Linked DNA regions of Caballeronia sp. TF1N1. The protein of the gene in region 2 interacts with the protein of the main gene of each other region in a pairwise test. Links are inferred from orthologs where the notes say so. Each region holds a gene or a part of one and is shown on either strand. Other genes may lie near its edges. The genes, in order: lpdA and odhB.

The links.
Region 1: the proteins of odhB (region 2) and lpdA interact in binary tests that used the Escherichia coli proteins (3 or more experiments, as listed by UniProt). The link is inferred for Caballeronia sp. TF1N1 from one-to-one orthologs.

What each region holds. Positions count from the first base shown.
Region 1 is NZ_CP084626.1:1,095,800-1,110,912, reverse strand. The notes cover bases 7,879-10,797. They hold lpdA (dihydrolipoyl dehydrogenase), read right to left. Parts: upstream 10,250-10,797; coding sequence 8,507-10,249; downstream 7,879-8,506. Other genes in these bases: aceF (dihydrolipoyllysine-residue acetyltransferase), read right to left, coding at 10,766-10,797; LDZ28_RS05010 (phasin family protein), read left to right, coding at 7,879-8,320. Outside these bases: LDZ28_RS05045 (amino acid aminotransferase), read left to right, coding at 82-1,281; LDZ28_RS05040 (hypothetical protein), read right to left, coding at 1,375-1,593; LDZ28_RS05035 (hypothetical protein), read left to right, coding at 1,857-2,480; LDZ28_RS05030 (lactate utilization protein B), read right to left, coding at 2,563-3,975; LDZ28_RS05025 ((Fe-S)-binding protein), read right to left, coding at 3,991-4,731; LDZ28_RS05020 (IclR family transcriptional regulator), read left to right, coding at 4,888-5,682; pbpG (D-alanyl-D-alanine endopeptidase), read right to left, coding at 5,767-6,963; more of LDZ28_RS05010, read left to right, coding at 7,745-7,878; more of aceF, read right to left, coding at 10,798-12,433; aceE (pyruvate dehydrogenase (acetyl-transferring), homodimeric type), read right to left, coding at 12,513-15,113. UniProt on the Escherichia coli protein: Lipoamide dehydrogenase is a component of the glycine cleavage system as well as of the alpha-ketoacid dehydrogenase complexes.
Region 2 is NZ_CP084626.1:1,706,889-1,721,914, forward strand. The notes cover bases 6,388-9,219. They hold odhB (2-oxoglutarate dehydrogenase complex dihydrolipoyllysine-residue succinyltransferase), read right to left. Parts: upstream 8,551-9,219; coding sequence 7,225-8,550; downstream 6,388-7,224. Other genes in these bases: lpdA (dihydrolipoyl dehydrogenase), read right to left, coding at 6,388-7,131; LDZ28_RS07935 (2-oxoglutarate dehydrogenase E1 component), read right to left, coding at 8,681-9,219. Outside these bases: LDZ28_RS07890 (AMP-binding protein), read left to right, coding at 1-1,039; LDZ28_RS07895 (DUF1571 domain-containing protein), read left to right, coding at 1,065-1,973; LDZ28_RS07900 (hypothetical protein), read left to right, coding at 2,165-2,410; 5'/3'-nucleotidase SurE, read left to right, coding at 2,519-3,307; LDZ28_RS07910 (DUF2147 domain-containing protein), read left to right, coding at 3,419-3,868; LDZ28_RS07915 (transposase), read right to left, coding at 3,970-4,341; cell division protein ZapE, read right to left, coding at 4,479-5,576; more of lpdA, read right to left, coding at 5,701-6,387; more of LDZ28_RS07935, read right to left, coding at 9,220-11,542; translational GTPase TypA, read right to left, coding at 11,885-13,711; LDZ28_RS07945 (MarR family winged helix-turn-helix transcriptional regulator), read left to right, coding at 14,247-14,762; LDZ28_RS07950 (efflux transporter outer membrane subunit), read left to right, coding at 14,838-15,026. UniProt on the Escherichia coli protein: E2 component of the 2-oxoglutarate dehydrogenase (OGDH) complex which catalyzes the second step in the conversion of 2-oxoglutarate to succinyl-CoA and CO(2).

The DNA.
Region 1 (15,113 bases), 610 kb from region 2 along the record:
CAACGACGTCACGCGCCGTTTTTTCGAGCGCCCAAGCATCGTTCTTCCCGCCGCACGTCTTCCTTCCACTGCCGATAGATCATGTCTCTTTTCTCTGCCGTCGAACTCGCTCCCCGCGACCCGATTCTGGGCCTCAACGAAGCCTTCAACGCCGACCCGCGCCCGACCAAGGTCAATCTGGGCGTTGGTGTCTACACCAACGAAGAAGGCAAGATTCCGCTTCTGCGCGCCGTTCGCGAAGCTGAAAAAGCACGCGTCGATGCAGCGCTGCCGCGCGGCTATCTGCCTATCGACGGCATCGCCGCGTACGACTCGGCCGTCCAGACGCTGCTCGTCGGCCGCGACTCGCCGCTGATCGCTTCGGGCCGTATCGTCACGGCGCAGGCGCTGGGCGGCACGGGCGCGCTCAAAATCGGGGCGGACTTTCTGAAGCGCGTGAATCCGGGCGCGAAAGTCGCGATCAGCGACCCGAGCTGGGAAAACCATCGCGCGCTCTTCGAAGGTGCGGGCTTCGAGGTCGTCAACTATCCGTATTACGAAGCGGCGACGCATGGCGTGAACTTCGCGGCCATGCTCGACGCGCTGAACGGCTACGCGGCCGGCACCATCGTCGTGCTGCACGCGTGCTGCCACAACCCGACCGGCGTGGATCTGACGGACGCGCAGTGGGCGCAGATCGTCGAAGTCGTGAAGGCGCGCAACCTCGTGCCGTTCCTCGACATCGCGTATCAAGGCTTCGGCGAAAACATCGAAGCCGATGCCGCCGCCGTGCGCCTCTTCGCCGCGTCCGATCTGAACGTGTTCGTGTCGTCGTCGTTCTCGAAGTCGTTCTCGCTGTATGGCGAGCGCGTTGGCGCGCTGTCCATCATCACGTCGAGCAAGGAAGAGTCGTCGCGCGTGCTGTCGCAATTGAAGCGCGTGATTCGTACCAACTACTCGAACCCGCCGACGCACGGTGGCTCGGTGGTCGCGGCCGTGCTGGCATCGCCGGAACTGCGTGCGCTGTGGGAACAGGAACTGGGCGAGATGCGCGATCGTATCCGCGCCATGCGTAATGGCCTCGTCGAGCGTCTGAAGGGCGCGGGCGTGGATCGCGACTTTTCCTTCGTCGACCGTCAGCGCGGCATGTTCTCGTACTCGGGCCTGACCGCGCCGCAAGTGGACCGTCTGCGGGAAGAATTCGGCATCTATGCGGTCAGCACGGGGCGCATCTGCGTGGCTGCGCTGAATCTGCGCAATATCGATGTCGTCGCCAACGCAGTGGCAAGCGTGCTGAAGTAAGGCATTGCACGCGCGTTTGCTGAAAAAGAAAATGGCGTCCTTCTCATGAAGGGCGCCATTTTTTGTGGCCTGTGCGCGGCGTTTCGCCGGCGTCTATATCGATTCGGGACGTGCCGGCGCGTTGGGTCTTGCGTCGTCGTCATCGACTAAGCCGTAGGAAATCGCGCGCGCCAATTCCGCGCTCACGCTTGCCACGCCCGAACGCCCGTGACGTTCGACGGCTAACCGGGGCTCGCCCGCGTGCATGCAGAACGTCAGTACAAGCGGCAACAGGATCGCGGCGGGCCAATAGGTCGATATTGTCTTTTTCATGGAATTACCTCTGTTCGTCGTCGCATTAAGCGCATGAATGATGCCCACTAAGCGACTGTCGAATCTTACGGAATCGCCGACATCTTAAAAAGACGCTGAAAAGCAAAGCTTCGTTGCGTGGCGGACAACGAAAGGTAGTCAACCCACGGCTTTGAAATTGCAACAAAAACGGGCCAATCGTCATAAAACCTTACAAAGTTCTTGGGGACATCGGAGCACGCCGGGTGTCTCATTGTTATCACTGCAACGAACTAATCAACGACATGAAATCCGCAGTTGCTGGACTTTTGATCGCGTCATCGGCTTTGGTACTAGGCGGCTGCGCGGTTTATCCCGATGGATCATCCTACGGTGGCGGATATCCCGCCGCGGGCTACGCCGATCCCGGCTATGGCTACGACGCGTACGGCGCGCCGGTGGTCGTTCAGCCCGGCGTAGCGGTGGGCGGCGGCTACTACTCCGGTCCTGGCCCCGCTTACTACGGTCCTGGCCCCGGCCGCTATTGGGATGACGGTCCAGGCTGGCGTCGTCCGCCATCGGGCAACTGGAATCGCGGGGACTATCCGCGTGGGCGCCCGCCGCAAGGAAATAATCAGCCGCAACAAGCGGGTGGCGGACATCAGCCGGGTGGTGGTCAGCCACCGCAAGCCGGTGGAGGCCGTCCGGTGGGCGGACCGCCGCCTCAACAGGCAGGCGGAGGCGCGCCGTTGCCGCGAGCCGTCGGCGGCGTCCCGCCGGGACGTCCGCAGGCGCCCGCCGCGAATCCTGGCGGAAACGGTGGCGGCAATGGCGGCTACCATCGCGGTGGCGATCAAGGTGGTGGCGCCGGTGGCGGTGGCGGACACGGCGGCAACCAGCGAAGCTCGCTCGGGCCAATCGGCGGATAACGCGTCGATTGCGCGGAGCGCTAAAAAGCCGTGCCGGGTCGAACCGGCGCGGCTTTTTCACATCGCTTTCGTGGAAACACGCTTACCCGAGATGCGTGCCTTTCGCCTTATATAGTTCGCGGAAGGTGCGCCCGACCGGCGCGGGCATATCGCGTGTTTCGGTCCATCCGGCGCCGAATGGCATGCGCGATATCGTCTTTCTCTTTCCGCCCATGACTTCAAGCACGCGCACCGCGAGTTTCGTAAAAAGCGCATAAGCGACTGGCCGAAGCGCGAAGTAACCCCACACGGCGAGCGCCGCGCGTTCGGTCCAGGGGCGCAGATGGCGTTCGGTCTGCTTTTCGCGCAGTTTGCGCAGCAGGTCGGACAGCGGAATACCCACCGGGCACACGCTGTTGCATTCGCCGCATAGCGTTGCGGCTTGCGGCAGATCGAGCGCCTTGTCGATGCCCACATAAGCCGGCGTCAACACCGAACCCATCGGTCCGGGATAAACCCAGCCATACGCATGACCGCCGATCTTTTGATACACCGGGCAGTGATTCATGCACGCGCCACAGCGAATACACCGCAGCATCTCCTGAAACTCGCCGCCGATAAGCCCGGTGCGCCCGCCATCGACGAGCACGAAATACATATGCTCGGGCCCGTCCCGCTCGCCCGTCGCGCGGGGGCCGGTCAGCAGTGAGAAGTAATTGGAAATGGTCTGCCCGGTCGCCGAACGCGGCAGCAGACGCATTGCGGTGGCGAGATCTTCGAGCGTCGGCAGAATCTTCTCGATGCCTGTCACCGCGACGTGCACGCGCGGCATCACGGTACACATGCCTTCGTTGCCTTCGTTCGTGACAACTGCCACCGAGCCGGTTTCCGCGATCAAAAAGTTGCCGCCCGTCACGCCCATATCGGCGGACATGAAATGCGGGCGCAGCACCTCGCGCGCCTCGCGGGTCATGTCGGGGATGTCCGTGAGACGCGGCTTGCCGTGCGTCTTCGCGAAGAGATCGGCGATCTGCTCCTTGTCCTTATGAACCACGGGCGCAATGATGTGGCTCGGCGGCTCGTTGTCGTTGATCTGCAGGATGTATTCGCCGAGATCGGTTTCGATGGACTGCACGCCCATTTCGCCGAGCACGCGATTCAGTTGCATCTCTTCCGAGACCATCGACTTGGTCTTGATGACCTTTTTCACGCCATGCGCGCGCGCGATGTCCGCGACGAGCCGCGCGGCATCCTGCGTCGATTCCGCGTAGAGCACGGTCGCGCCACGGCGCGTCGCCTCGCGTTCGAAGGTTTCGAGCCATACGTCGAGGTTGTCGAGCGCGCGATTGCGGCGCTCCTTCAGCGCGGCGCGCGTCGCCTCGAAGTCGATATCGAGCACCGCGCTCGCCCGCGCGCTCACGAATTTGGTCGAGAGCTTGGTGAGGTTCTGCTGCAGACGCTCATCGGCGAGTTTGCTGCCGGCGCGCGCCTTGAAGTGCATCGTCTGGACTTGCATGGGCTCGCTCGTTCGTCAGTTGCGGATGGAGTCGGATGCGTCGCCGGCAAGCACTTGCGCGATATGCAGCACACGCGTGCTCGTGTCGCCGGTGCGCCTCAAGCGCCCTTCTATATTCAGCATGCAGCCGAGATCGCCCAGCACGACGGTAGCCGCGCCGCTCGCCTTGATGTTGGCGCACTTTTCATCGACGATGGCCGTCGAAATGTCGCCGTACTTCACCGCGAACGTGCCGCCGAAACCGCAGCAATGTTCGCAGCCCGCCATCTCGGTCACGGGCACGCCCGCTTGTGCGAGCAAATCGCGCGGCTGCGCCTTCACGCCGAGCTCACGCAGGCCCGAGCAGGAATCGTGATAGGTCACGGCGCCTTCGAACACACCGGGCTCCATGCGCGCCTTGGCAACATTCACGAGAAAATCCGTGAGTTCGAAGACGCGCGGTTGCAAGCGCGCGAAGCGATTCATGAGTTGCGGATCGTCGCGGAAGAGATCGCCGTAATGCGCGCGGATCATTCCGCCGCACGAACCCGACGGCACCACCACGTAGTCGAATTGTTCGAATTCCCGCAGTGTCTTTTCGGCGAGATCGCGTGCAAGCCTGCGATCGCCGGAGTTATACGCGGGCTGGCCGCAGCAGGTTTGCGCGGGCGGCACGCTCACCGTAAAACCCGCGCGCTCGATCAGCTTGATGACCGAAAAGCCGATCTCCGGCCGCATCATGTCGATGAGGCACGTGACGAATAGTCCGACTTGCATGGTGGAGCGTTTCCTGTTTTCTCGAGATTTTCTAAGATGCACGCCGATTATCCGCGAAGCGGCGGTGGTTCGGGCACTCCCCAACCGCCGACCGCGTTTTCACATTATGAGATACAATTGCGCATCCGTAGTTTGACGCATCAACCGATTTCCACGATGAGCGATACGAACCCGGAATCCAAAACCTCCATTCAGGTGATCGAACGCATGATGCGTCTGCTGGACGCGCTTGCCGGCCACACCGATCCCGTCAGCCTGAAGGAACTCTCCCAAAGCACCGATCTGCATCCTTCCACGGCGCACCGCATCCTGAACGACATGGTGCTTTGCCGGCTGGTGGACCGCTCCGATCCAGGCACGTATCGGCTCGGCATGCGTCTGCTCGAACTGGGCAATCTGGTCAAGGCGCGCCTTTCGGTGCGCGAGGCCGCGATGCCGCCGATGCGCGAACTGCATCGGCAAACGGGACAGACGGTCAACCTCTCGGTGCGTCAGGGCGACGAAATCGTCTATATCGAGCGGGCTTATTCCGAACGCTCCGGCATGCAGGTCGTTCGCGCGATCGGTGGACGCGCGCCGCTGCATCTGACTTCGGTCGGCAAGCTCTTCCTCGCCGCCGACGAAACCACGCGCGTGCGCGCCTACGCCATGCGCACGGGTCTTTCGGGCCACACACAGAACAGCATCACCGATCTGTCGAAGCTGGAACGTGAGTTGTCGTTCGTGCGGCAACAGGCTTGCGCGCGCGATAACGAAGAACTCGAACTGGGCGTGCGCTGTATCGCGGCGGGCATTTACGACGATACCGGGCGGCTCGTCGCGGGCTTGTCGTTGTCGGCGCCGGCCGATCGTCTCCAAGACGCGTGGCTCAAGCAACTCAGTCATACGGCGCTGGAGATCTCGCGCTCGCTGGGTTATCACCCCGAGCCGGTTGCAGCCGCATCGCGCTGAATCTTGCGTTAGAAACGCTGCTTCAAAGACAAAAAGCCGGACGGGTCGAGAGACCCATCCGGCTTTCTGCTTATTCAAACGTGCTTAGGGGTTCGTGCCGCTACCCATATCCGCACTCATGATGCGCGGTTCGCCGAGCGTATCGAGGAACGAACGCAGGCGGCCGGCATCCGCGAAACGCGAATACTTGCCGTAGGAATCGAGCAGCACGATCACGACCGGGCGGCCGTTGACCGTTGCCTGCATCACCAGGCACTCGCCCGCTTCGTTGATGAAGCCGGTCTTCTGCAAACCGATATCCCACGACGCATTACGCACCAGCGCGTTCGTGCTGTTGTAGGCGAGATTGCGCTTGCCGGTGAAGACTTCGTAGCTGCGATCCGTCGAGAACTTGCGGATGAGCGGATATTGATACGCCGCGTTCACCATCTTCACGAGATCGCGTGCGCTCGAAACGTTGAGGCTCGTGAGACCCGTGGAGTTCTCGAAATGCGTGTCGGTCATGCCGAGCGACTTCGCTTTCGCGTTCATTGCCGCGATGAAAGCCGGCCGGCCACCCGGGTAATAGCGCGACAACGCAGCCGCCGCGCGATTTTCCGATGCCATGAGCGCGATATGCAGCATATCCTCGCGATTGAGCTCCGAGCCGACGGCGAGCCGCGAGCCCGTGAACTTCTCGTAATCGCGATCTTCGTCGGTCACCGTCATTTCGTCGGTGAGCGGCAAGTGCGAGTCGAGCGTGACCATGGCCGTCATCAACTTGGTGATGGACGCGATAGGCACGACGGCGCGCGAATTCTTGTCGAAAAGCGTTTCGGACGTGTTCTGGTCCACCACATAGGCCACGCTCGAACGCAGCGCCAGGCTGTCGGGCGTTTCATGCAAACCGAACGCCGAACCGACCGAGGTGGCACGCGGCTGATACGCCACCGAGTGCACTGCGGCGCGGCGCGAGCGCGGGTCCATGCGGTAATTCACTCGACGCTTGCGGGAAGCCCGGGGTACGTCGTCGTCTTCGGCGGCGACCTTGGCTACGCGGGCGGCACGGCCCGATTTCGCCGATGTCTTCGCCACACGAGCAGGCTTTTCGGCCTTCTCGGCGGAAGCAGTGGACTTCGCGGATTTCTTGACGGATTTGGTTGCGGTGGCGGTTTTTGCGAGGGCTTCAGCCGGAGCCGCTGCAAAGGACGTCGCTACAGCGATGGAAATGGCGATCGACAACGCGGAGCGCAGCGCTACGCCATGAACCACCTTAAACGACGAAAACATTTCGGTTTTCATTAGTGTTCTGTTGGGCGGCTGGAGAGTACCGCCAAGTGTAGTGAAGCTACGAAATTTAAGCAATATTAAGCACTTATCGGCACTCGTTAAACCGAGTTGTAAGCCACGATTGCTTATCGTTACACAACGCGCGCTTTGATCGGAAAAAACGATCGCGCTTTGCAGCAGTGCTGCCAACAGCGCGCTTTTATACGAGACGACAAGCGCACTATCGGCAAAACTTTCTGCAACTTGAGCCAGGAATCGCGGATTCGGGTCTGAAAGACAGCGAAGCGAAAATTCGAAGAAGGCTGCGTGCGGTGGACGGATGCGGCGTCAACACAACAACAACGCAACCGACAGTCGAAATGTTAACGTCTCTTCAACAATTTGGTGTACGGCGTCATCCTAAAAATAGGACTTACTACAGAAACATCTCATCTTTCTTGCCGATGCGAGTTTCCAGCATGGCATCGACGGGACATGATTCTGTCGTCTTAGCGTGCTTTCATAACGCTCCTATCCGGTTGAGAGCGTCTCGCAACGCCACGCCCTGCGGCGGTGCATAGGGTTTTCACCAAGCAGCAGCGCATGCCGGTGAGATCTAACTTAAGCCATTGTTTAACAAGACCTTTCGGCCTATTGTGCAATGCACAAAAAGCGCTTGACATCTATCGGAATATCTCTAAAATGGCTTCATGTTGCGACGCACCAATCGCACTTTGCAGTAACCGGCCGCAACGGCGCGCCGGATCTACCAAACCACGACCCGCGTTGATGGGTCGACTATCAGGAGCCTGAGATGACCCTGTTGACCCCCGAGCAAATCGCCGCCGCACAAAAAGCTAACTTCGACACGCTGTTTGGCCTCACGAACAAGGCATTCGAAGGTATCGAAAAGCTGGTCGAACTGAATCTGCAAGTCGTGAAGTCCACCCTGGCCGAAAGCCAGGAGAACACCCAGCGCGCGCTGTCGGTCAAGGACGCACAAGAACTCCTCTCGCTGCAAGCAAGCCTCACGCAGCCGGTCGCCGAGAAGGTTCTGTCGTACGGCCGTCATCTGTATGAAATTGCGTCGTCCACGCAAGCTGAATTCGCTCGCGTTGCTGAAGCGCAGTACGAAGAGCAAAACCGCAAGGTGCAATCGCTCGTCGACAACGTCGCGAAGAACGCACCGGCTGGTTCGGAAACCGCAGTCGCGGTCATGAAGTCGGCCATCACCGCCGCCAACACGACGTACGAAACGGTTCACAAGGCAACGAAGCAAGCTGTCGAAATCGCTGAAAGCAACTTCAACGCAGCCGCCACGGCCGCCACGAAGGCCGCTACGCAAGCGACCGAACAAGCTACGCGCACCGCCAAGAAGACGGTTGCGTAAGTTCGAAGCCGGGTTCGCCCGGTTGACGAAGCAAGAATCACGAAAAACCCGGCCTCGCGCCGGGTTTTTTGTCGTCTGTTGGTTCGAAAAAACGGCTTTCGCCTCACGCTTTCGAGCGCGCAGCTCAAAAGCAAAAGCGCGCTTCCGTGAAGAAGCGCGCTTCGCTCGACACCCTCTTGCGGCCGCTTACTTCTTGCGCTGCGGCGGCAAGTCCGTACAGACGCCTTCGTACAACTCCGCCGCCATGCCGATGGATTCGCCCAAGGTCGGATGCGGGTGGATGGTCTTGCCGATGTCCGTGGCATCCGCGCCCATCTCGACCGCGAGACACACTTCGCTGATCAGATCGCCCGCGTTCAATCCGACGATCCCGCCGCCGATCACGCGATGCGTCGCTTCATCGAAAATCAGCTTGGTGAAGCCCTCGTCGCGACCATTGGCGATCGCGCGGCCCGAAGCGGCCCACGGGAACACCGCCTTGCCGTACTTGATGCCTTCGGCCTTGCACTGGTCTTCGGTCTTGCCGGCCCACGCCACTTCCGGATCGGTATAAGCCACCGACGGAATTTGCAGCACATCGAAGTACGCCTTCTCGCCATGCGCCGCTTCCGCCGCGACGTGGCCTTCGTGCACGGCCTTGTGCGCGAGCATCGGCTGGCCAACGAGATCGCCGATCGCAAAAATATGCTCGACGTTCGTACGCAGTTGCTTGTCGACGTTGATGAAGCCGCGATCCGTCACCGCGACGCCCGCCTTGTCCGCGCCGATCTTCCCGCCGTTCGGACTGCGGCCCACGGCCAGCAACACGAGGTCGTAACGCTGCGCTTCGGTCGGCGCCTTGTCGCCCTCGAACGTCACGTAAATGCCGTCGTCCTTGGCTTCCGCCTTGGTCGTCTTGGTCTTCAGCATGACGTTGGCGAAGCGCTTCGCGTTGTACTTCTCCCAGACCTTCACGAGATCGCGGTCGGCGCCCATCATCAGACCGTCGAGCATTTCGACGACATCGATTTCGGAGCCGAGTGACGCATAAACCGTCGCCATTTCCAGCCCGATGATTCCGCCGCCCACCACCAGCATGCGCTTCGGAATCTGACGCAGTTCGAGCGCGCCGGTCGAGTCGACCACGCGCGGATCGTCCGGGAAGAACGGCAACTTCACCGCCTGCGAACCCGCCGCGATGATCGCCTTCTTGAACTTGACGACCTTCTTGCCGCCGTCGCCCTGCACTTCCATGTGGTTCGGATCGACGAACGTACCGACGCCCGTCACCACCTGTACCTTGCGCGCCTTCGCCATGCCCGCGAGACCGCCGGTCAGCTTCTTGACGACGCCTTCCTTGAAGCCGCGCAGCTTGTCCAGATCGATGCTCGGCTTGCCGAACGTGATGCCGTGCGATTCGAGATGCTTGGCTTCGTCGAGCACGAGCGCGGTATGCAGCAGCGCCTTCGACGGAATGCAGCCGACGTTCAGACACACGCCGCCCAGGGTCGCATAGCGTTCGACGAGCACGGTACTCATGCCGAGATCCGCTGCGCGGAACGCCGCCGAATAGCCGCCGGGGCCTGCGCCGAGCACGAGCATGTCGCACTCGACATCCGCGCTGCCCGAATAACTGCCTGCCTTCGGCGCGGGCGCGGCGCTCGCCTTTTCGGCGGGCTGCGGTTGCGCGGCCGTCGGCTTGGTCGGCACTTCGCTCACGCCTCCGCCCTGACCTTCGAGCGTCAGAATCACGCTGCCTTCGGAGACGTTGTCGCCCAGCTTGACCTTCAGTTCCTTCACGGTGCCCGCGGCGGGCGAAGGCACATCCATGGTCGCCTTGTCGGATTCGAGCGTGACGAGCGATTGCTCCTTCTCGACCGTATCGCCCGGCTTCACATGGATCTCGATGACCGGAATGTCCTTGAAGTCGCCGATATCCGGCACCTTCACGTCCTGTGCGCCGCCGCCCGACGCCGCGGGCGCGGGTGCAGCCGGCTTTGCGGACGACGCTTCCTTCGGCGCTTCGGCCTTAGGTTCCGCAGCGGCGCTCGCGCCTTCGGTTTCGATCATCGCGATGACCGAGCCTTGCGAGACTTTGTCGCCCTGTTTGACCTTCACTTCCTTGATCGTGCCTGCCTGATCGGCGGGCACTTCCATGGTGGCCTTATCGGTTTCGAGCGTGATGACGCCCTGTTCCTTTTCGATGGCGTCGCCGGGCTTGATATTGACTTCGATGACATCGACATCGGAGAAGTCGCCGATGTCGGGTACTTTTAGTTCGACGAGACTCATATTTGTCCCCTATGTCGACCAGAGCCGGTGCCTGAAGCGCCTGACCCGGGTCCCATGCAAGATGATGGCGAAGAAGAGCGGTTGGAGCAGGCGCGCGCACCGAAGCACGCGCCGGTCCCAGCGTCTCACGTGTCTTGCCCGCACAATCGAGCGAGGAAGACACGCGCCACTTTTTTAGAGAATCACCCGGCGGAAGTCCGCCAGAATGCCCGCGAGATAGGCGTTGAAGCGCGCCGCCTCCGCACCGTCGACGACGCGGTGGTCATACGACAGCGACAGCGGCAACGTGAGGCGCGGCACGAACTGCTTGCCGTCCCACACCGGCTTCATCGCGCCACGCGACAGACCCAGGATGGCCACTTCCGGCGCGTTGATGATCGGCGTGAAGTTCGTGCCACCGATGCCGCCCAGCGAAGAAATCGAGAAGCAGCCGCCTTGCATCTGGTCCGGCTTCAGCTTGCCTTCGCGAGCGAGCTTCGAGAGATCCGTCATCTCCTTCGCGATATCCATCAAGCCCTTCTTGTCGGCGTCGCGGATCACCGGGACGACGAGGCCGTTCGGTGTATCGGCCGCGAAGCCAACGTGGAAATACTTCTTGAAGACGAGGTTGTCGCCGTCGAGACTCGCGTTGAAGGTCGGGAATTTCTTCAGCGCGGAAACCACTGCCTTGATGACGAAAGCCAGCATCGTGATCTTGATGCCCGACTTCTCGTTTTCCTTGTTCAGCTTCACGCGCAGCGCTTCGAGCTCGGTGATGTCCGCTTCGTCGTTGTTCGTGACGTGCGGGATCATCACCCAGTTGCGATGCAGGTTCGCACCCGAGATCTTCTTGATGCGCGACAGCGGCTTTGGATCGACAGGACCGAACTTCGTGAAGTCGATCTTCGGCCACGGCAGCAAGTTGAGGTCGCCACCGCCGCCAGCCGGCGCGGCAACCGCGGCGGGCGCTGCGCCCTGACCCGACATGACGCCCTTCACGAACGCGGTGATGTCGCCTTGCGTGATGCGGCCTTTCGGACCGGAACCGCGCACGCGCGTGACATCGACGCCGAGTTCGCGCGCGAACTTGCGCACCGAAGGCGACGCGTGGCTCGACGTGCGTGTGCCATCGCCTGCGGGAATCGCGGGCGCCTGCGCGAGCGCGGACGGCTGCGCGGGCGCGGGCGCGGGTTTGGCGGGCGCATCGGGCGGCGCTTCGACCGGCTTCGGCGCTTCCTGCTTCGGCGCCTCCTGCTTGGGCGCGGAAGCGGCCGGGCTGCTTTCGCCGCCTTCGAGAATCAGAATCAGCGTGCCTTCTGACACCGTATCGCCGAGCTTGACCTTCAATTCCTTGACGGTGCCGGCGGCAGGCGAAGGCACATCCATGGTCGCCTTGTCGGATTCGAGCGTGACGAGCGACTGCTCCTTCTCCACCTTGTCGCCAACCTTCACACCGATTTCGATGACCGGGATATCCGTGAAGTCGCCGATATCCGGCACCTTCACTTCCACCGATCCGCCGCCGCTCGAAGCCTGAGCGGCTTGCGCGGGCTGCGACTGCGTGGTCGTGCCGGCGGGCGCTTCCTGCTTGGCGGGCGCGTCGGCTTGGGCGGGCGCGGAAGCGCCGCTTTCCAATACGACGATCAACGTGCCTTCCGACACGTTATCGCCCACTTTGACTTTTACTTCCTTGACCGTGCCCGCGGAGGAGCTCGGTACATCCATGGTGGCCTTGTCGGATTCCAGCGTGACGAGGGACTGTTCCTGTTCAACGACATCGCCCACCTTGACCAGAACCTCGATCACGGGAATGTCCTTGAAATCGCCGATGTCCGGCACTTTGACTTCGATCGCTTGACTCATTATTAGTGTCTCCTGTGTTGCATGCGGCGCGCCCCCGCTTCGGGAGCGCGCCGCATCACAACGCACGGGGGCGATGCCTTTAGACGGTCATCGGGTTGGGTTTAGCCGGGTCGAGGTTGTACTTCTTGATCGCCTCAGCGACGACCTTGCGCTCGATCGTGCCTTCGTCGGCGAGCGCGTTGAGCGCGGCCAGCGTGACCCAGTAGCGGTCGACTTCGAAGAAGTGGCGCAGTGCTTCGCGCGTGTCCGAGCGGCCGTAGCCGTCGGTGCCGAGCACCACGAACTTGTTCGGGACATAGGCGCGAATCTGGTCGACGAGCGCGCGGATGTAATCCGTCGACGCGATCACCGGACCTTGCGCGCCCTTGAGCAGCTTGGTGACATGCGGCACTTGCTTTTCGTCGGCCGGATGCAGCAGATTCCAGCGGTCGATTGCCTGACCTTCGCGAGCCAGTTCCGTGAAGCTCGGCACGCTCCACAGGTCGGCGGCCACGCCCCAGTCGTTCTTGAGCAAGTCGGCGGCGGCGATCACTTCGTTGAAGATCGTGCCCGCGCCCATCAACTGGACGCGCGGACCCTTTGCCGCGCCTTCGGCCTTCCTGAACGCGTACATGCCCTTGATGATGTCCGCGGCAACCGACTCGCCTTGCGGAATCGCCGGATGCTCGTAGTTCTCGTTCATCACGGTGATGTAGTAATACACATCTTCCTGGTCGGCGACCATGCGGCGCAGGCCGTCCTGCATGATGACCGCGAGTTCGTAACCGAAGGTCGGGTCGTAGCTCACACAGTTCGGGATCGATGCTGCCCACAGCAGCGAGTGGCCGTCTTCGTGCTGCAGGCCTTCGCCGTTGAGCGTCGTGCGCCCAGCGGTGCCGCCCAGCAGGAAGCCGCGCGAACGCATGTCGCCCGCCGCCCAGGCCAGGTCGCCGATGCGCTGGAAGCCGAACATCGAGTAGAAGATGTAGAACGGGATCATGATCTCGCCGTGCGTCGAATACGACGTCGCGGCCGCGATCCAGTCACACATGCCACCGGCTTCGTTGATGCCTTCCTGCAGAATCTGCCCGGTTTCCGATTCCTTGTAGAACATCAGCTGGTCGGAGTCTTCGGGAATGTACTTCTGGCCGTCTTGATTCCAGATCCCGATCTGGCGGAAGAGGCCTTCCATGCCGAAAGTACGCGACTCGTCCGGCACGATCGGCACGATACGCTTGCCGATGGCCTTGTCCTTCAAGAGGATGTTGAGCACCCGCACGAACGCCATCGTCGTGGAGATTTCGCGGCCTTCGCCCGTGCCCTTGAGCAGCGGCTCGAATGCCGACAGTTCCGGCACCGGCAGCGACTCCGCCTTCTCGCGGCGCGACGGCAGATAGCCACCCAGTTCCTGACGGCGGGCGCGCATGTATTCCAGTTCCTTCGAGCCTTCCTCGAAGGTGAGATACGGCACGTCGGCGATCTGTTCGTCGGTCAACGGCAGACGGAACTGGTCGCGGAATTTCTTCAGCGTGTCGATCGGCAGCTTTTTCTGCTGGTGCGTGATGTTCATGGCCTGGCCGTGTTCGCCCATGCCATAACCCTTGATGGTCTTGGCGAGGATCACGGTAGGCGAGCCCTTCGACTTCTGCGCCTGATCGTAAGCCGCGTAGATCTTGTGCGGATCGTGGCCGCCGCGGTTCAGGTTCCAGATGTCTTCATCGGACCAGTCGGCCACCAGCGCCTTCAGTTCCGGCGTGTTGAAGAAGTGCTCGCGCACGAACGCGCCCGATTCCGACTTGTAGGTCTGGTACTCGCCGTCGACCACTTCCATCATGCGGCGCATGAGCGCGCCGGTCTTGTCGCGTGCGAAGAGCGCGTCCCAGCGGCTGCCCCAGATTACCTTGACGACGTTCCAGCCAGCGCCACGGAATTCGCTTTCGAGTTCCTGGATGATCTTGCCGTTGCCGCGCACCGGACCGTCCAGACGCTGCAAGTTGCAGTTGATGACGAACACGAGGTTGTCCAGACGCTCGCGCCCGGCCATGCCGATTGCGCCGAGCGATTCCGGCTCGTCCGTTTCGCCGTCGCCCAGGAACGCCCAGACTTTGCGGCCCTGCGTCTTCACGATACCGCGCGCTTCCATGTACTTCATGAAACGCGCCTGATAGATGGCCATGATCGGGCCCAGGCCCATGGACACCGTCGGGAATTGCCAGAAGTCCGGCATCAGCCACGGATGCGGATACGAGGAGATTCCCTCGCCGCCCACTTCCTGACGGAAGTTGTTGAGCTGCGCCTCGGTCAGACGGCCGAGCAGGAACGCGCGCGAGTAGACGCCCGGCGACGAGTGACCCTGCACGAACACGAGATCGCCGCCATGTTCCTTCGACGGTGCGTGCCAAAAGTGATTGAAGCCGACGTCGTAGAGCGTCGCCGCCGAAGCAAACGAAGCGATGTGACCGCCGACATTGGTGTCCTTGCCCGCGCGCAACACCATGGCGATGGCGTTCCAGCGCGTGTACGAACGAATGCGGTGCTCGATGTCCTGGTCGCCCGGAATCTTGGCCTGGCCGGCGACGGGAATCGTATTGATATAGGGCGTATTCGCCGAAAACGGCAGATGCTCGCCATGCACGCGGGCGAATTCGATCTGCTTTTCGATCAGGTAGTGCGCGCGATCAGGACCGACTGCCGAAATGAC
Region 2 (15,026 bases):
GGGCGTGGCGAAGGGCGCGATGCTCACGCACCGCAATGTCATCGCCAACGTGATGCAGGCGCTTGCGTGGGCGCGCGCGAGGCTCGTCGATGGCGCCGAAACGGTGGTCACGCCGCTGCCGCTCTATCACATCTATTCGCTGACGATGAATGCGCTCGTGTTCCTCGGCATCGGCGCGCGCAATGTGCTGATCGCCAATCCACGCGATCTCAGCACGTTCATGCGCGCGCTGCGCCGTGAGAACTTCACCGCGATCAGCGCGCTCAACACGCTCTACAACGCGCTGCTCGACAACGACGAATTCCGCGCGCGCGACTTCTCCGCGCTCAAGCTTGCGATGTCGGGCGGCATGGCCACGCAACGCGGCGTCGCCGAACGCTTCGCGAAGCTCACGGGCCTGTCGATCACCGAGGGTTACGGGCTCACAGAATGCTCGCCGCTCGTGTGCGCGAGTCCCATCGGTGTCGAAGACAACATGGCTTTCGATGGCAGCATCGGCCTGCCCGTGCCTTCCACGCTCGTGCGCATGCGCCGCGAAGACGGCGTATGGGCCGACATCGGCGAACGCGGCGAGCTTTGCGTGTGGGGCCCGCAAGTGATGAAAGGCTACTGGAATCGGCCTATCGAGACCGCGCGGATTATCGGCGCGGACGGCTGGCTCGCCACCGGCGACATCGGCGTAATGGACGCGCGCGGGTTCGTTCGTATCGTCGATCGCAAGAAGGACATGATGATCGTGTCCGGGTTCAACGTGTATCCGAACGAGGTCGAGGACGTGCTCGCGGCGCATCCGAAAGTGCATTCGACAGCGGCTATCGGCGTGCCCGACGCGGTGACGGGCGAACGCGTGAAGGTGTTCGTCGTGCGGCGCGACGCCACGCTCACCGTGGAAGAAGTCCTCGCCTTCGCCCGTTTACATCTGACCGGCTACAAGATGCCGGCGTTCGTGGAGTTTCGGGATTCTCTGCCGCTTTCGACCATCGGCAAGGTTTTGCGACGCGAATTACGCGATGCTGAACGCGCGAAGCTTAAGGAGTAGCATCACTGGTCCAATCGGAGAACTCATGCCGCCAGTGCCGCCAGTGCCGTCAGTGCAATTGCGCCGCATCACGAACTGGCGGCTCGCCTATGCGAGCCTGTGTTTTCTGCTGCTCGCGATGTTCGCGCTGTTCGAATCGCACGCGTACGCACAGGTTGGCGCGGACCGCGTCGCCACGCTCGATGCCGATCAGCAGGTTGCGTGGCTGACCAGCGCGGCGGCGAGCGGCGAGCTTGCGGCGCTCGACGACGAGCAACTCGTCGCACTCTTCCAGTCGCTCGATCCTCACACGCTGCCGCGTTACTTGAGCGCGGGCACGCACCGCTTTGCATCGTGCGAATTCACCATGTGGCGGCGCGAACGCGTGAAGGGAAAATGGCCGAAGCGCGCCGATCACATGCTCGTGCGCGTGACGCGCGAACCGCTGCGCATCTACGCCAAATGGTTGCCCGACGGCGCGCATGCGGGCCAGGAGATCATCTACGACGATTCGACGCGTCCTCGTGAGCTATACGGGCATCTGGGCGGGCTGTTCGGCGTGGTGCCCATGTGGACGAAGATCGACGGCGCCTTTGCGCGCGCGCAGTCGAATCATTCGATCCGCGAACTCAGCATCGACGCCATTACGCAGCGTTTCATCGACGAAGGCCGCCGCTTCATCGAAGCGGGCATCACGCGGCCGGCCAGCGTCGATGTGCGGACCATCGACGGTGTGCGCGTCGTCGCCCTCACCTACGATACGCCGAGCGGCCAGCCCGACTTCTACGCCAAGCGCGAAGTGCTCGGTCTCGATCTGACGCGTCCGCTTTTGCGCAGCATCGAATCGTTCGATAACGACGGCGAGCAGTTCGAAAGCATCGTGCTCGAACGCATCGATCCCAAGCCCTTCGACGACCTGACGTTCGACCCGAAAAATCCCGACTATCGCTTCTGATGGCGGCGCTCTGAAGTGCTCGCTGACTTGACGACACACGCTGTAACGAGCGCGATTTCCCGGCATCGGTTAATTTTAAGTTTCGCCTAAGAATCGGCTTCTAACCTTGCCGGACTTCATCGACATCAACGTCGGCTGCCGGATGTCACCGGCGCCCAGAATCGTCATGTAACAACCAAGGAGTTCGGTCCATGAACCTCCGTTTAGCTTCCGCTTCGGCGCCCGTGCGGGCCATCAAACGGCTGCTCAGCCATCACGAAATCGCCACGCTGCTTTTGCTTTTGCACGCGCCGATCGACGCCATGGCCGCGACGCCGGATGTCGCTTCGTTGCAGGAATATGGCTACGTCGAAATCGTGTCTCCCGAAGCGGGCGCACCGAAAGTCCGGCTGACCGAAGACGGCAATGCCGTATTGCGCGGGTTGGGCGTTCGCTAAAGACGCGCGCTTGGCACGCGCTTGGCACGCGCTTGACACTCATTCGGCGTCGCGATCTCTGTAATAATCGGTTGATCTCATTCACAACCGACCAAGGAGTGATTCGCGATGTCCGCTACTGAACCCATCGTTCAACGTGTGCTGCTGACCAACGACGACGGCATCGACGCCCCCGGCCTTGCCGTGCTCGAAGCCGTCGCCCGCGAAATCGCGCACGAAGTCTGGGTGATCGCACCCGAGCACGATCAGAGCGGCACGTCGCACTCCATCAGTCTTCATTCGCCGTTGCGCGTGTCGCGTCAGGGCGAACGGCGCTTCGGCGTGCAAGGCACACCCGGCGACTGCGTCGTGATGGCCGCGCGCCATCTCATGAAAGACGCGCCGCCCGATCTCGTGCTTTCCGGCATCAATCGCGGTGCAAATCTTGGCGTCGAGACCATGTTTTCCGGCACGGTCGGCGCAGCCATGACAGGCTTGCTGCTCGGCTTGCCGTCCATCGCGTTGAGCCAGACATTTTCAGATCGCGACAACGTGCGCTGGGACACGGCGAGCGCGCTCGCGCCCGGCGTGATCCGTCAGTTGCTCGCCATCTCACACGACGCGCCGACGTGTCTCAACATCAATTTCCCCGATTGCGATGCAGAAGCCGCCGGTCCGCTTACCGTGACGCGGCAAGGCGTCGGGCTCGTGGAAGGTATCGACGTCATCGCGGAAGTCGACCTCCGCGGTCTCGATTACTACTGGCTACGCTTTCAACGCGGCGCACGTGAGAATGCGCCCGACAGCGAGACGGCGAACGTGGCGGCCCGACGCATTGCGGTGACGCCGCTCAATTTCGATCGCACCGACGCCCGCACCTTCGCCACGCTCGAAGCCGGCTTGCGCGGCGCACGGTAGCGCGTTGTTGGCTAGAACGTTTCCTCTCAGACGCAGATACGGCTTTCTCGTATGCTGACGCGACCCGCCGTACCAGCGCGCGGGATGACGATTAGAAAAAGGAGACACCCTATGAAGCGTGCGATCAGCCGCGCATGCGCCGCTGCGCTCTTCGCGTTGTCGGCGGCAAGCGCATTTGCGCAAGCGCCTACGCCCGTTGGCACATGGCAGACTATCGACGATGCCACGGGCAAGCCGAAGGCGATCATTCAGATCGTCGACGACGGCAGCGGCCAGTTGTCGGGACGCGTGGTGCGCGGCATCGGCGAATTCGATCATCCGGAGCGGCGCTGCACGGCCTGCACCGACGAGCGGCGCGATCAACTGGTGAAAGGCATGACCATCATCACCGGTCTCAGGCAGAACGGCGACACCTGGGAAGACGGGCAGATTCTCGACCCTGAAAACGGCAAGCTCTACAAGTGCAAGATGAAGCTCGAGGACGGCGGACAGAAACTCGTGGTGCGCGGGTATATCGGCGTGTCGCTCCTGGGGCGCTCGCAGACATGGTTGCGTCAGTGATCTCGCTCAAATGAAAAAACCGGCCAAGGCCGGTTTTCGTTTTGCATCCTCTTTGCAGACGCTTTGCAGACGCTTTGCAGACGCTTCGCACGTGGCCGATGTCACGCAGCGCGGCGTTCCGCTTCGACGCTTTCTTCCATGAGCGATGGAAGCTCCGCCGGAACGCGCATGCGAGAAGTCATCAACGCGTAAAGGGACTCGCCCGCCGGGCCGAACAACTGCGTCATCACGCGCAGCAGCACGCCCGATTCGTGCCACGCCTTGAAGCGCCGGTGACACGTCTGATACGACGGGTATTTGCGCGGCATGGTGGACCACGACGCGCCGCTATACATGACCCAGAGCACGCCATTTAGCACGGCGCGGGTGTTGGCGAGCGGCCGACCGCGCAATTCGGAACGCGGCCTCAGCTCGGGGAGCAATGGCGCCACCATTTGCCATTCTTCGTCGGACATGTCGCGGTAGGGCTTCACGTTAATTTCTCCAATTTGCTGTACCCGGCAACGATACCGAGCGCACCAAAGCGGGGAAATAAGAGTCCTCCTAATCTTGAAAAAGCCCGACAAGCCTTACGCCAATTGGCTGAACGGCTATTTTTGGTTTCTCGGTATTAGGTCAGTGAGATATCCGATAGACGGCGCGGCGACTCCAGATATTCCTTCGACTGCATTTCCACGATGCGCGATACCGTGCGCGCGAATTCATTGGCCATCGGTCCTTCCACGTACAGGTCTTCGGCGGGCACCGCCGCCGACATCAGCAGCTTGACCTTGTGGTCGTAGAACACGTCGATGAGCCACGTAAAGCGACGCGCTTCCGATGCCATGCGCGGTGACATCTGCGGCACGTCCGACAGAATCACGGCGTGAAAGCGGCTCGCGAGTTCGAGGTAATCGTTCTGCGAACGCGGTCCGCCGCACAAGGTCGCGAAATCGAACCAGACGACGCCGTCCGCGCGACGCAGGGCCTTGAGCTCGCGCTTCTCGATATGCAGCAGCGGACTTTCGTCCGGCACGGCGGCGAGCTTCGCGAAGTCGTCGCGCAAGGCTTTATCCGCGGCTGCGCCGAGCGGCGTGTGATAGGCCTGTACGGTCGAAAGCGTCAGTCTGCGATAGTCGGTGCCGGCATCGACATTCAGGACGTCGAGATGCTTCTTGATGAGCTCGATAGCCGGCAGCAGCCTGTCGCGATGCAGGCCTTCCGGGTACAACGTGTCCGGCTCGTAATTGGACGTCATCACGAACTGCACGCCGTTGGTGAAGAGGCGATCGAGCAGGCGATAAAGAATCATCGCGTCGGCGATATCGGAGACGTGGAACTCGTCGAAGCAGATCAGCCGGTAACGCTTCGCGATGCGCCGCGCGAGTTCGTCGAGCGGATCGGCCTGGCCCTTGAGGTCTTCCAGTTCGCGATGCACCTCGCGCATGAACTCGTGAAAATGCAAACGCGTCTTGCGCTGCACCGGCACGACCGCATAGAAGCTGTCCATCAGAAAGCTCTTGCCGCGCCCGACGCCGCCCCAAAGGTACACGCCGCGCGGCAGCTCCGGATGCACGAGAAACTTCATGATTGCGTTCGAGCGGCGCGACTTATAGGAGATCCATTCGTCGTAACAGCGCTGCAGCCGCGCGACCGCCGCGAGCTGCGCCTCGTCCGATCGATAGCCCCGCGTGCGCAGCTCGTTTTCGTAGTATTCGGTGACGTTCATGATGCGGCTTGTAGCGCTGATGCCGTTGAATGTGACGAAGGCGAACGGTTTGATCCGCTCGCCTTCGTTGCGATGCCGGCCGAGCCGGGCCGAGTCCGGCCGGGTCCTTCCAGACCCGGGGAACTTACATGTTCAGCGCGCGTTTATCGACTGCGAGCGCCGCTTCGCGCATGACTTCGGAAAGCGACGGATGCGGATGGCAAATGCGGCCGATGTCTTCGGCGGCCGCCTTGAACTCCATCGCCACCACGGCTTCCGCGATCAGGTCCGACGCGTCGGCCGCGATGATATGCACGCCGAGAATCTCGTCGGTCTTCGCGTCCGCGATCATCTTGACGAAGCCATCCGCACGGCCGATACCCAATGCGCGGCCATTGGCCATCATCGGGAACTGGCCGGACTTGAACTCGCGCCCTTCCGCCTTGAGCTGCTGCTCGGTCTTGCCGACCCACGCGATTTCCGGTTCCGTGTAGATGACCCACGGAATGCAGTTGTAGTCGATATGCGGCTTCTGACCGTCGATGATCTCCGCCACCGCCACGCCTTCGTCTTCCGCCTTGTGCGCGAGCATCGGGCCGCGCACCACGTCGCCGATTGCGTACACGTTCGGCACGGCGGTCGCGCAGTGTTCGTCCACGTCGATGAAACCGCGCTCGTTGGCCTTCAGGCCGATTGCTTCCAGACCGAGATTGTCCGTGTTCGGCACGCGGCCGATGGACACGATCAGGCGGTCCGCTTCCAGCGTCTTTGCATTACCCGTGCTGTCCGTGTACGCGATGGAAACGCCGCTCTCCGTGGTCTTCACTTCGCCGATCTTCACGCCGAGGTGAATGTCGAGGCCCTGCTTCTTGAATTGCTTCGCGGCTTCACGCGCGAGCGCTTCGTCCGCTGCGCCGAGGAACTGCGGCAGCGCTTCGAGCACGGTCACGTCCGCGCCGAGACGGCGCCACACCGAACCCAGTTCCAGACCGATCACGCCCGCACCGATCACGGCGAGCTTCTTCGGCACGGCGTCGAAGGACAACGCGCCTTCGTTGTCGGCGACGATCTTGTTGTCGACCGGAATATTCGGCAGATGACGCGCCTTCGAACCCGTGGCGATGATCACGTTCTTCGCCGTGACCGTTTCCGTTTCGCCTTCGCCCGACACTTCGATCTGCACGCCGGCCTCGGTCTTGCCGGCGAACTTGCCGTGACCCTTGAGCCACGTGATCTTGTTCTTGCGGAACAGGAACTCGATGCCCTTCGTCATCTTCTCGACGATGCCGTCCTTGCGCGCGAGCATCTTCGAGACATCGAGCTTCACGTCCGACACGCTGATGCCGTGATCGCCCAGATGCTTCGCCGTGTTCTCGAACTCTTCCGACGACGCGAGCAGCGCCTTCGACGGAATGCAGCCCACGTTCAGACACGTACCGCCGAGCTTGAGCGTGCCCGCCGGATTCTTCCACTTCTCGATACACGCAACCGACTTGCCGAGCTGCGCTGCGCGAATGGCCGCGATATAGCCACCGGGGCCCGCGCCGATCACGACGACATCAAATTCCTTGGACATGACTTTCCCTTGATATGACTCCGCTCATGCGGAGACGCCCTTCACGGTGCGCGCGAGCCTATCGCGCGCACCAGGGCAACATGCGTTCTACGCTTACAGGTCGAGCAGCAGACGAGCCGGATCTTCCAGCGCGTCCTTCATGGCGACGAGCGACAGCACGGCCTCGCGGCCGTCGATGATGCGGTGATCGTAAGACAGCGCCAGATAGTTCATCGGGCGGATCACGATCTGGCCGTTTTCCACCACGGCGCGTTCCTTCGTGGCGTGCACGCCGAGAATCGCGGACTGCGGCGGGTTGATGATAGGCGTCGACAGCATGGAGCCGAACACGCCGCCATTCGAGATGGAGAACGTGCCGCCCGTCATTTCGTCGATGGACAGCTTGCCGTCCTTCGCCTTCTGACCGAATTCGGCGATCTTCTTTTCGATGTCGGCGAGGCTCATCTGATCTGCATTACGCAGAATGGGCACGACGAGACCACGCGGCGAACCGACCGCGATACCGATGTCGAAGTAACCGTGATAGACGATATCGTTACCGTCGATCGACGCGTTTACGAGCGGGAACTTCTTCAGGGCGTGCACGGCGGCCTTCACGAAGAACGACATGAAGCCGAGCTTCACGCCATGTTCCTTTTCGAAGCGGTCCTTGTACTTGTTGCGCAGATCCATGACCGGCGCCATGTTGACTTCGTTGAACGTCGTCAGGATGGCGTTGGTCTGCTGCGATTCGAGCAGACGCTCGGCGATACGCGCACGCAGACGCGACATCGGCACGCGTTGTTCCGGGCGATCCTTGAGCCACTGATCCGCCGATGCGGGCGCCTTCACGTCCGGCAGCGACGGCTTCGCGGCGCGTGCGGCAGCCGGAGCCGGTGCGGTGGCGGGTGCCGGAGCAGCAGCCTTGGCGGGCGCGGCAGCGGAGGATGCCGAAGCGCTGAGTGCATCGCCCTTCGTGATGCGGCCGTCGCGGCCGGAGCCTGCAACCTGGTCCGCGGATACGCCCTTCTCGGCCAGAATCTTCGTGGCCGAAGGCGATGCGGCACCGCCCGTGGCTTGCGCCGAACCTTGCGCGGCCGCCGGAGCAGCAGCCGATGCGGCGGCAGGCTCGGCTTCGGGCGCCGGTTTCACTTCCGCGTCGCCAGCGGCGGCGGCCGCCGGTGCTTCACCGGCCTTGGCTTCGGTGTCGATCTTCGCGATAATTTCATCGGCGGCGACGATATCGCCGTCATGCTTGATGACTTGCGCCAGCACGCCGGCGGACGGTGCGGGCACTTCGAGCACGACCTTGTCGGTCTCGATTTCGATGAGGATTTCGTCCTGGGCGACAGCCTCGCCCGGCTTCTTCTTCCACTGCAGCATGGTCGCTTCTGAAACCGACTCCGAAAGCTGGGGAACCTTGACTTCTACGATAGCCATTTCTGTTTTGTCCTGATACGTGTCTGTATGAATGCGAGCGACGCGATGCACGGCGACCTGACGCCGCATTCGATGCGCGTTTCGCGTACGGGACCGGCGAGCCTTGCCCGCGCGGTCCCGTCAAGCCGTGTTACTTCGCGATCACCTGCGCGCCCTTGAGGCGGCCGAACGCGCCTTCCACGAGCGCCTTCTGTTGCTCGTAGTGCTTCGCGTAATAACCGACCGCGGGCGAAGCCGAAGCCGGACGGCCGCTATATGCGAGCTTCATGCCGTCCTTCATGCCTTCACGCAGATGGTGCTCGATGTAGAACCAGGCGCCCTGGTTCTGCGGCTCGTCCTGCACCCAGACCACTTCGGTCGCGTTCTCGTATTTCTTGAGTTCCGCGTCGAACTGCTTGTGCGCGAACGGATAGAGCTGCTCGATACGCACGATGGCGACGTCGTTGCTCTTCGCTTCGCGGCGATGCGCGACGATGTCGTAATACACGCGGCCCGAGCAGACGACCACGCGCTTGACCTTCTTCGCGTCGATGGCTTCGTCCACTTCGCCGATGACCGGCTGGAACGAACCCTTCGCCAGTTCCGACAGGTCCGACACGGCTTCCTTGTGACGCAGAAGCGACTTCGGCGTGGCGATGATCAGCGGCTTTCTGAACAAGCGGATCATCTGGCGGCGCAACAGATGGAAGATTTGCGCCGGCGTGGTGGGCTGCACCACTTGCATGTTGTGATCCGCGCACAACTGCAGGAAACGTTCGATACGTGCCGACGAGTGCTCCGGACCTTGACCTTCGTAGCCGTGCGGCAGCAGCATGGTGAGACCCGAGACGCGGCCCCATTTCACTTCGCCCGACGAGATGAACTGGTCGATCACGACCTGCGCGCCGTTCACGAAGTCGCCGAACTGCGCTTCCCACGCGACGAACGTGTTCGGCTCGGCGGTCGAATAACCGTATTCGAAACCGAGCACGGCTTCTTCGGACAACACGGAGTCGATCACCGAGAACTTGGCCTGACCTTCGGCGATGTTCTGCAGCGGAATGTACGTGCCGTCGTTCCAGCGTTCGCGGTTCTGATCGTGCAGCACCGCGTGACGGTGCGTGAACGTGCCGCGGCCCGAGTCCTGACCCGTCAGACGCACCGCATAACCCGAAGCGACCAGCGACGCGAACGCGAGATGCTCGCCCATGCCCCAGTCGAGCTTGGCTTCGCCACGGCCCATGGCGCGGCGATCGTTGATCACGCGCTCGACGAGCGGATGCACCTTGAAGTTTTCCGGGATCGTGGTGATGCGCTCGGCCAGCCGCTTGAGTTCGGCGAGCGGCACGGCGGTGTCGGCCGCGTCGGTCCACTTGCGATTCAGGAACGGCACCCAGTCGACCGCGTACTTGCTCTTATAGTTCGAGAGCACCGGGTCGATGGTGTGGTGACCTTCGTCCATTGCCGTACGGTACGCCTTGACGTATTCGTCCGCGACTTCGGGCGTGATGACGCCTTGCTGCACGAGCTTTTCGGCATACAGCGCGCGCGTGCCCGGATGCTTGGCAATGGTCTTGTACATCAGCGGCTGCGTGACCGCCGGCGTGTCCTGCTCGTTGTGGCCGAGCTTGCGGAAGCAGACGATATCGACGACCACGTCCTTATGGAACTTCGTGCGGAAGTCGATGGCGAGCTGCGTGGCGAGCACCACGGCTTCGGGATCGTCGCCGTTCACGTGCAGCACCGGCGCTTCGATCATCTTGACGACGTCCGAGCAGTACAGCGTCGAGCGCGAGTCGCGCGGGTCCGAGGTCGTGAAACCGATCTGATTGTTGATGACGATATGCAGCGTGCCGTGCGTGCCGTAGCCGCGCGTCTGCGCGAGATTCAGCGTTTCCATCACGACGCCCTGGCCCGCGAAAGCGGCGTCGCCGTGAATCTGCACCGGCAGCACTTGCAGGCCTTCTTCGTCGCCACGGCGATCCATCCGCGCCTTCGCCGACCCTTCGACCACCGGGTTCACGATTTCCAGATGCGACGGGTTGAACGCGAGCGACAGGTGAACCGGGCCGCCATCGGTCGAGACGTCCGACGAGAAACCCTTGTGATACTTGACGTCGCCAGCCGGCAGGTCATCGACGTGCTTGCCTTCGAATTCGGCGAAGAGGTCGGCGGGCATCTTGCCGAGCGTATTGACCAGCACGTTCAGACGCCCGCGGTGCGCCATGCCGATGACGATTTCCTGCACGCCGTTCGCGCCTGCGTGACGGACGACTTCGTCCATCGACGCGATGAAGCTCTCGCCGCCTTCCAGCGAGAAGCGCTTCTGACCGACGTACTTGGTGTGCAGGAAACGCTCGAGGCCTTCGGCGGCCGTCAGGCGATTCAGGATGTGCTTCTTCTTGTCGTTCGAGAAGTTGGGCGTCGAACGCGTCGACTCGAGCTTCTCTTTCCACCAGCGCTTTTGTTCAGGGTCGCTGATGTACATGTATTCGGCGCCGATCTTGCCGCAATACGTGTCACGCAATGCCTTGACGATCTCGCGCAGGCTCGCGCGCTCGAAACCGAAATACAGGTTCGTGGCGCTGAACGTCTGGTCCATGTCGGCTTCGGTGAAGTCGTAGAACGCAGGTTCGAGTTCAGGAATATGCGGACGCTCGCGGCGCTTGAGCGGATCGAGGTCGGCCAGTTGCGAGCCGAGGAAGCGATATGCGCCGATCAGTGACTGGACGTAGACCTGCTTGCGCGCGGTGGCGAGATCTTCGCCGCCGCCTTCACGAGGAACGAAGGCGTTGGACTTCGCGCGCTGCGCAAAGGATTCGACGATAGGGCCGTGAGCCACGTCGCTCTGAGCCGTGCCGTCGGATGCTGGCACGTTCTGAAGCGCGTCGAAATAGGTGCGCCAGGTCTCGGGGACCGACGCCGGGTTGTCTAGATATTGCTCGTACAGTTCTTCTACGTACGGAGCGTTACCGCCGAACAAATAGGAGTTCGACTGGAATTGCTTCATCATTTTACGCTCACCTTTCTTCGAGTTTCTCGAGGAAGTGCGGGTTAAGAAACCTTCCGCGCCACGGCCTGACCGTTTAGCGGATTGCGCGAATCAAGTCTGCTTGGAAGGACCTAAAAAGCGACAGCTAATCCGATTAGCATAGCACAGAACCAATCGTCATATGACAGGTGGTCGCACCTTGGAGCCTCGGCTTCGCCCTTCTGTAACGCAGATGTGCGGGCATTCGCGCGATAAGCAAGCGATGTTATTGCGCGCGCGTCGGCAGCGCTTTCGGAAGCTTTAGCGATGAGATAAAAAAAGCCGCCGGAAGGCGGCTTTGTCACATGCATGCGAACGAACGCATTAGTCGGTTGCGCCTTCACGGCTCGCGCGACGACGCTCGTGTTCCTTCAGATGACGCTTGCGCAGGCGGATGGACTGCGGCGTCACCTCGACGAGTTCGTCGTCGTCGATGAACTCGACCGCGTATTCCAGCGACAGCTGAACCGGCGGCACGAGACGCACGGCTTCGTCCGTACCCGATGCGCGCACGTTGGTAAGCTGCTTACCCTTGATCGGGTTCACGACCAGGTCGTTGTCGCGGCTATGGATACCGATGATCATGCCTTCGTACAGCGCGTCGCCCGGCGTCACGAACATGCGGCCGCGATCCTGCAGCTTCCACAGTGCATAGGCGACAGCGGCGCCATCGTCTTGCGAGATCAGCACGCCGTTGCGACGTTCGCCGACCGAACCTTCCTTCACCGGCGAGTACGAGTCGAACGTATGGCTCATCAGACCCGTGCCGCGCGTAAGCGTCAGGAATTCGCTCTGGAAACCGATCAGACCGCGCGCCGAAATCTTGTATTCGAGACGCGTACGGCCACGGCCGTCGGACGTCATGTCGAGCATTTCGCCCTTGCGACGGCCGAGTTCTTCCATCACGCCACCCTGATGCTGGTCTTCGATATCGACCGTCAGGTTTTCATACGGCTCGTGCTTCACGCCGTCGATTTCCTGCAGCACCACGCGCGGACGCGACACGGCGAGTTCGTAACCTTCACGGCGCATGTTCTCGACCAGAATGGTCAGATGCAGTTCGCCGCGACCCGACACTTCGAACGTGGTTTCGTCGCCCGTGTCTTTCACGCGCAGCGCCACGTTGTGGTTCAGTTCCTTCGTGAGACGGTCGCGAATCTGGCGGCTCGTCACGAACTTGCCTTCCTTGCCCGCGAGCGGCGACGAGTTCACGAGGAAGTTCATCGTGAGCGTGGGTTCGTCGACGGTGATCATGGGCAGCGCTTCGGGATTTTCCGGCGCGCAGATGGTCACGCCGATACCGATTTCCTCGATACCGTTGATCAGCACGATGTCGCCTGCTTGCGCTTCTTCGACCTGCACGCGCTCGAGGCCGTGGAACGACAGCACCTGATTGATCTTGCGATTGATGATCGCGCCGTCCGGACCCGAACGCACGGCCACTTGCATGCCCGGGCGAATACGGCCGCGCGCCACGCGACCCACGCCGATACGGCCGACATACGAGTTGTAGTCGAGCGAAGTGATCTGCAGTTGCAGGGGACCATCTGGGTCCGACGGGCGCACCGGCACGTGTTCCAGAATGGCTTCGAAGAGCGGACGCATGGTGCCTTCGCGCACTTCGGGGTCGAGACCGGCATAGCCGTTCAGGCCCGACGCGTAGACGATCGGGAAGTCGAGTTGCTCTTCGGTCGCGCCCAGCTTGTCGAACAGATCGAACGTCTGGTTAATTACCCAGTCGATACGCGCGCCCGGACGGTCCACCTTGTTGATGACGACGATGGGCTTAAGCCCGAGCGCGAGCGCCTTCTTGGTCACGAAGCGCGTTTGCGGCATCGGGCCTTCGACGGCGTCGACGAGCAACAGCACGGAATCGACCATGGAGAGCACACGCTCCACTTCACCGCCGAAGTCGGCGTGTCCCGGCGTGTCGACGATATTGATGTGCGTGCCTTCGTATTCGACCGCGCAATTCTTCGCCAGGATCGTGATGCCACGTTCTTTTTCGATGTCGTTCGAGTCCATGACCCGTTCCGCGACCTGTTGGTTTTCCCGGAACGTGCCCGATTGACGGAGCAACTGGTCGACGAGCGTGGTCTTGCCGTGGTCGACGTGGGCGATGATTGCGATATTGCGTAGGGCGCGAGTCATAGAAGGTATCTTGGTTATGCGCCGTCGAAGCAGGCCTGAGTCCATCCAGAACATTCTGGATAAGGAGGCGTCGTGGCTCGGCAGGCCGTCTTTGACGCAATGCTGTTCCGACTGAGCTTGTCCGGCAGCGCGCAAGTTCCTTGTGCGCTGCATTCCGTCCGGCTTATGTCTTTCGGACGTAGTTCTTGTACTTCGCGGGTACTTCGTCTTGTACTTCGCGGGTACTTGGCTCGTTACTTCGCTTGTTACTTCGGACGGCTCGTCAGTCGGCGCAGTTGCATGTGAATCACGGTCCCGGCGCGGTGAGAACCGTAAATTATAGCACGCACGGAAGTCACTTTCTGACAATAGGCCGCGACCCGTAATTGCGATGTTGCGCCGCCGCCGCGTCAGCTATGTGAAAAACGCTCTCGGCTTAGTGCGGCGGGCCGCCCCGGCCGATTATTAAGCGTTCCTGGAAAAGATTCTTGCAGCGACATGTTGCCCTACCTATAATACTGCCTAGTCAATTATTGCGACCGCACAAGAATTTACAATGAGTGAGGCTCCGAAACCCGCTGGCATCGGCGATTACGTCCTGAGCGAAAGCGTGGGCTACCTCATCAGCCGGGTGCGCTCGACCATGTGGAACATGGTGACGCAGCACACCTCCTCCGAGCTCGGCATTACCGGAACGCAGGCGAGCATTATGTTCATGCTGGCGGTGGGCAAATGCGCGACGGCGGCGGATATTGCACGTGAGTACGGTATCGACGCAAGCGCGGTCACGCGTCTGATCGACCGGCTGGAGAAGCGCGGCCTGCTGTCGCGCGTGCGCAGCGAGGCGGACCGGCGCGTGGTTCGACTTGCGCTCACCGAAGACGGCCGCGTGATGGCCGAACAAGTGCCCGCCATCTTCACGAGCGTCCTGGACAATCTTCTTGCAGGCTTCACGCCCGAAGAAGTCGGCTTTCTCAAGAGCATGCTGCGACGCGTACTGGCAAACTCGTGCGACTCCGCCGCAGCCCTCGCGTTGAGCGCAAACGACAAGCCCGCGACGTCATTGCGATGACAAGCAAATCCGCCGCTGCGGCGCAAAAAAATGATTGCAACGTCCATCTTTAATTCTCATCTCAAGAGACGAGCGATGAAACACCTATCCTTGCCGGCGCTCCGAGGCATCGGGCTGCCGGGAAGCGCGAAGACCGCGTTGGCGGCCGCCGCTGCCGCGCTGGCAATCGCCGGATGCGCGAACTATTCGGGCATTTCGAGCGACAAGACGATCGCCACACCCGACAATTACAGCGCCACGCAAAGCGTGCCGGGACAAGGCGGC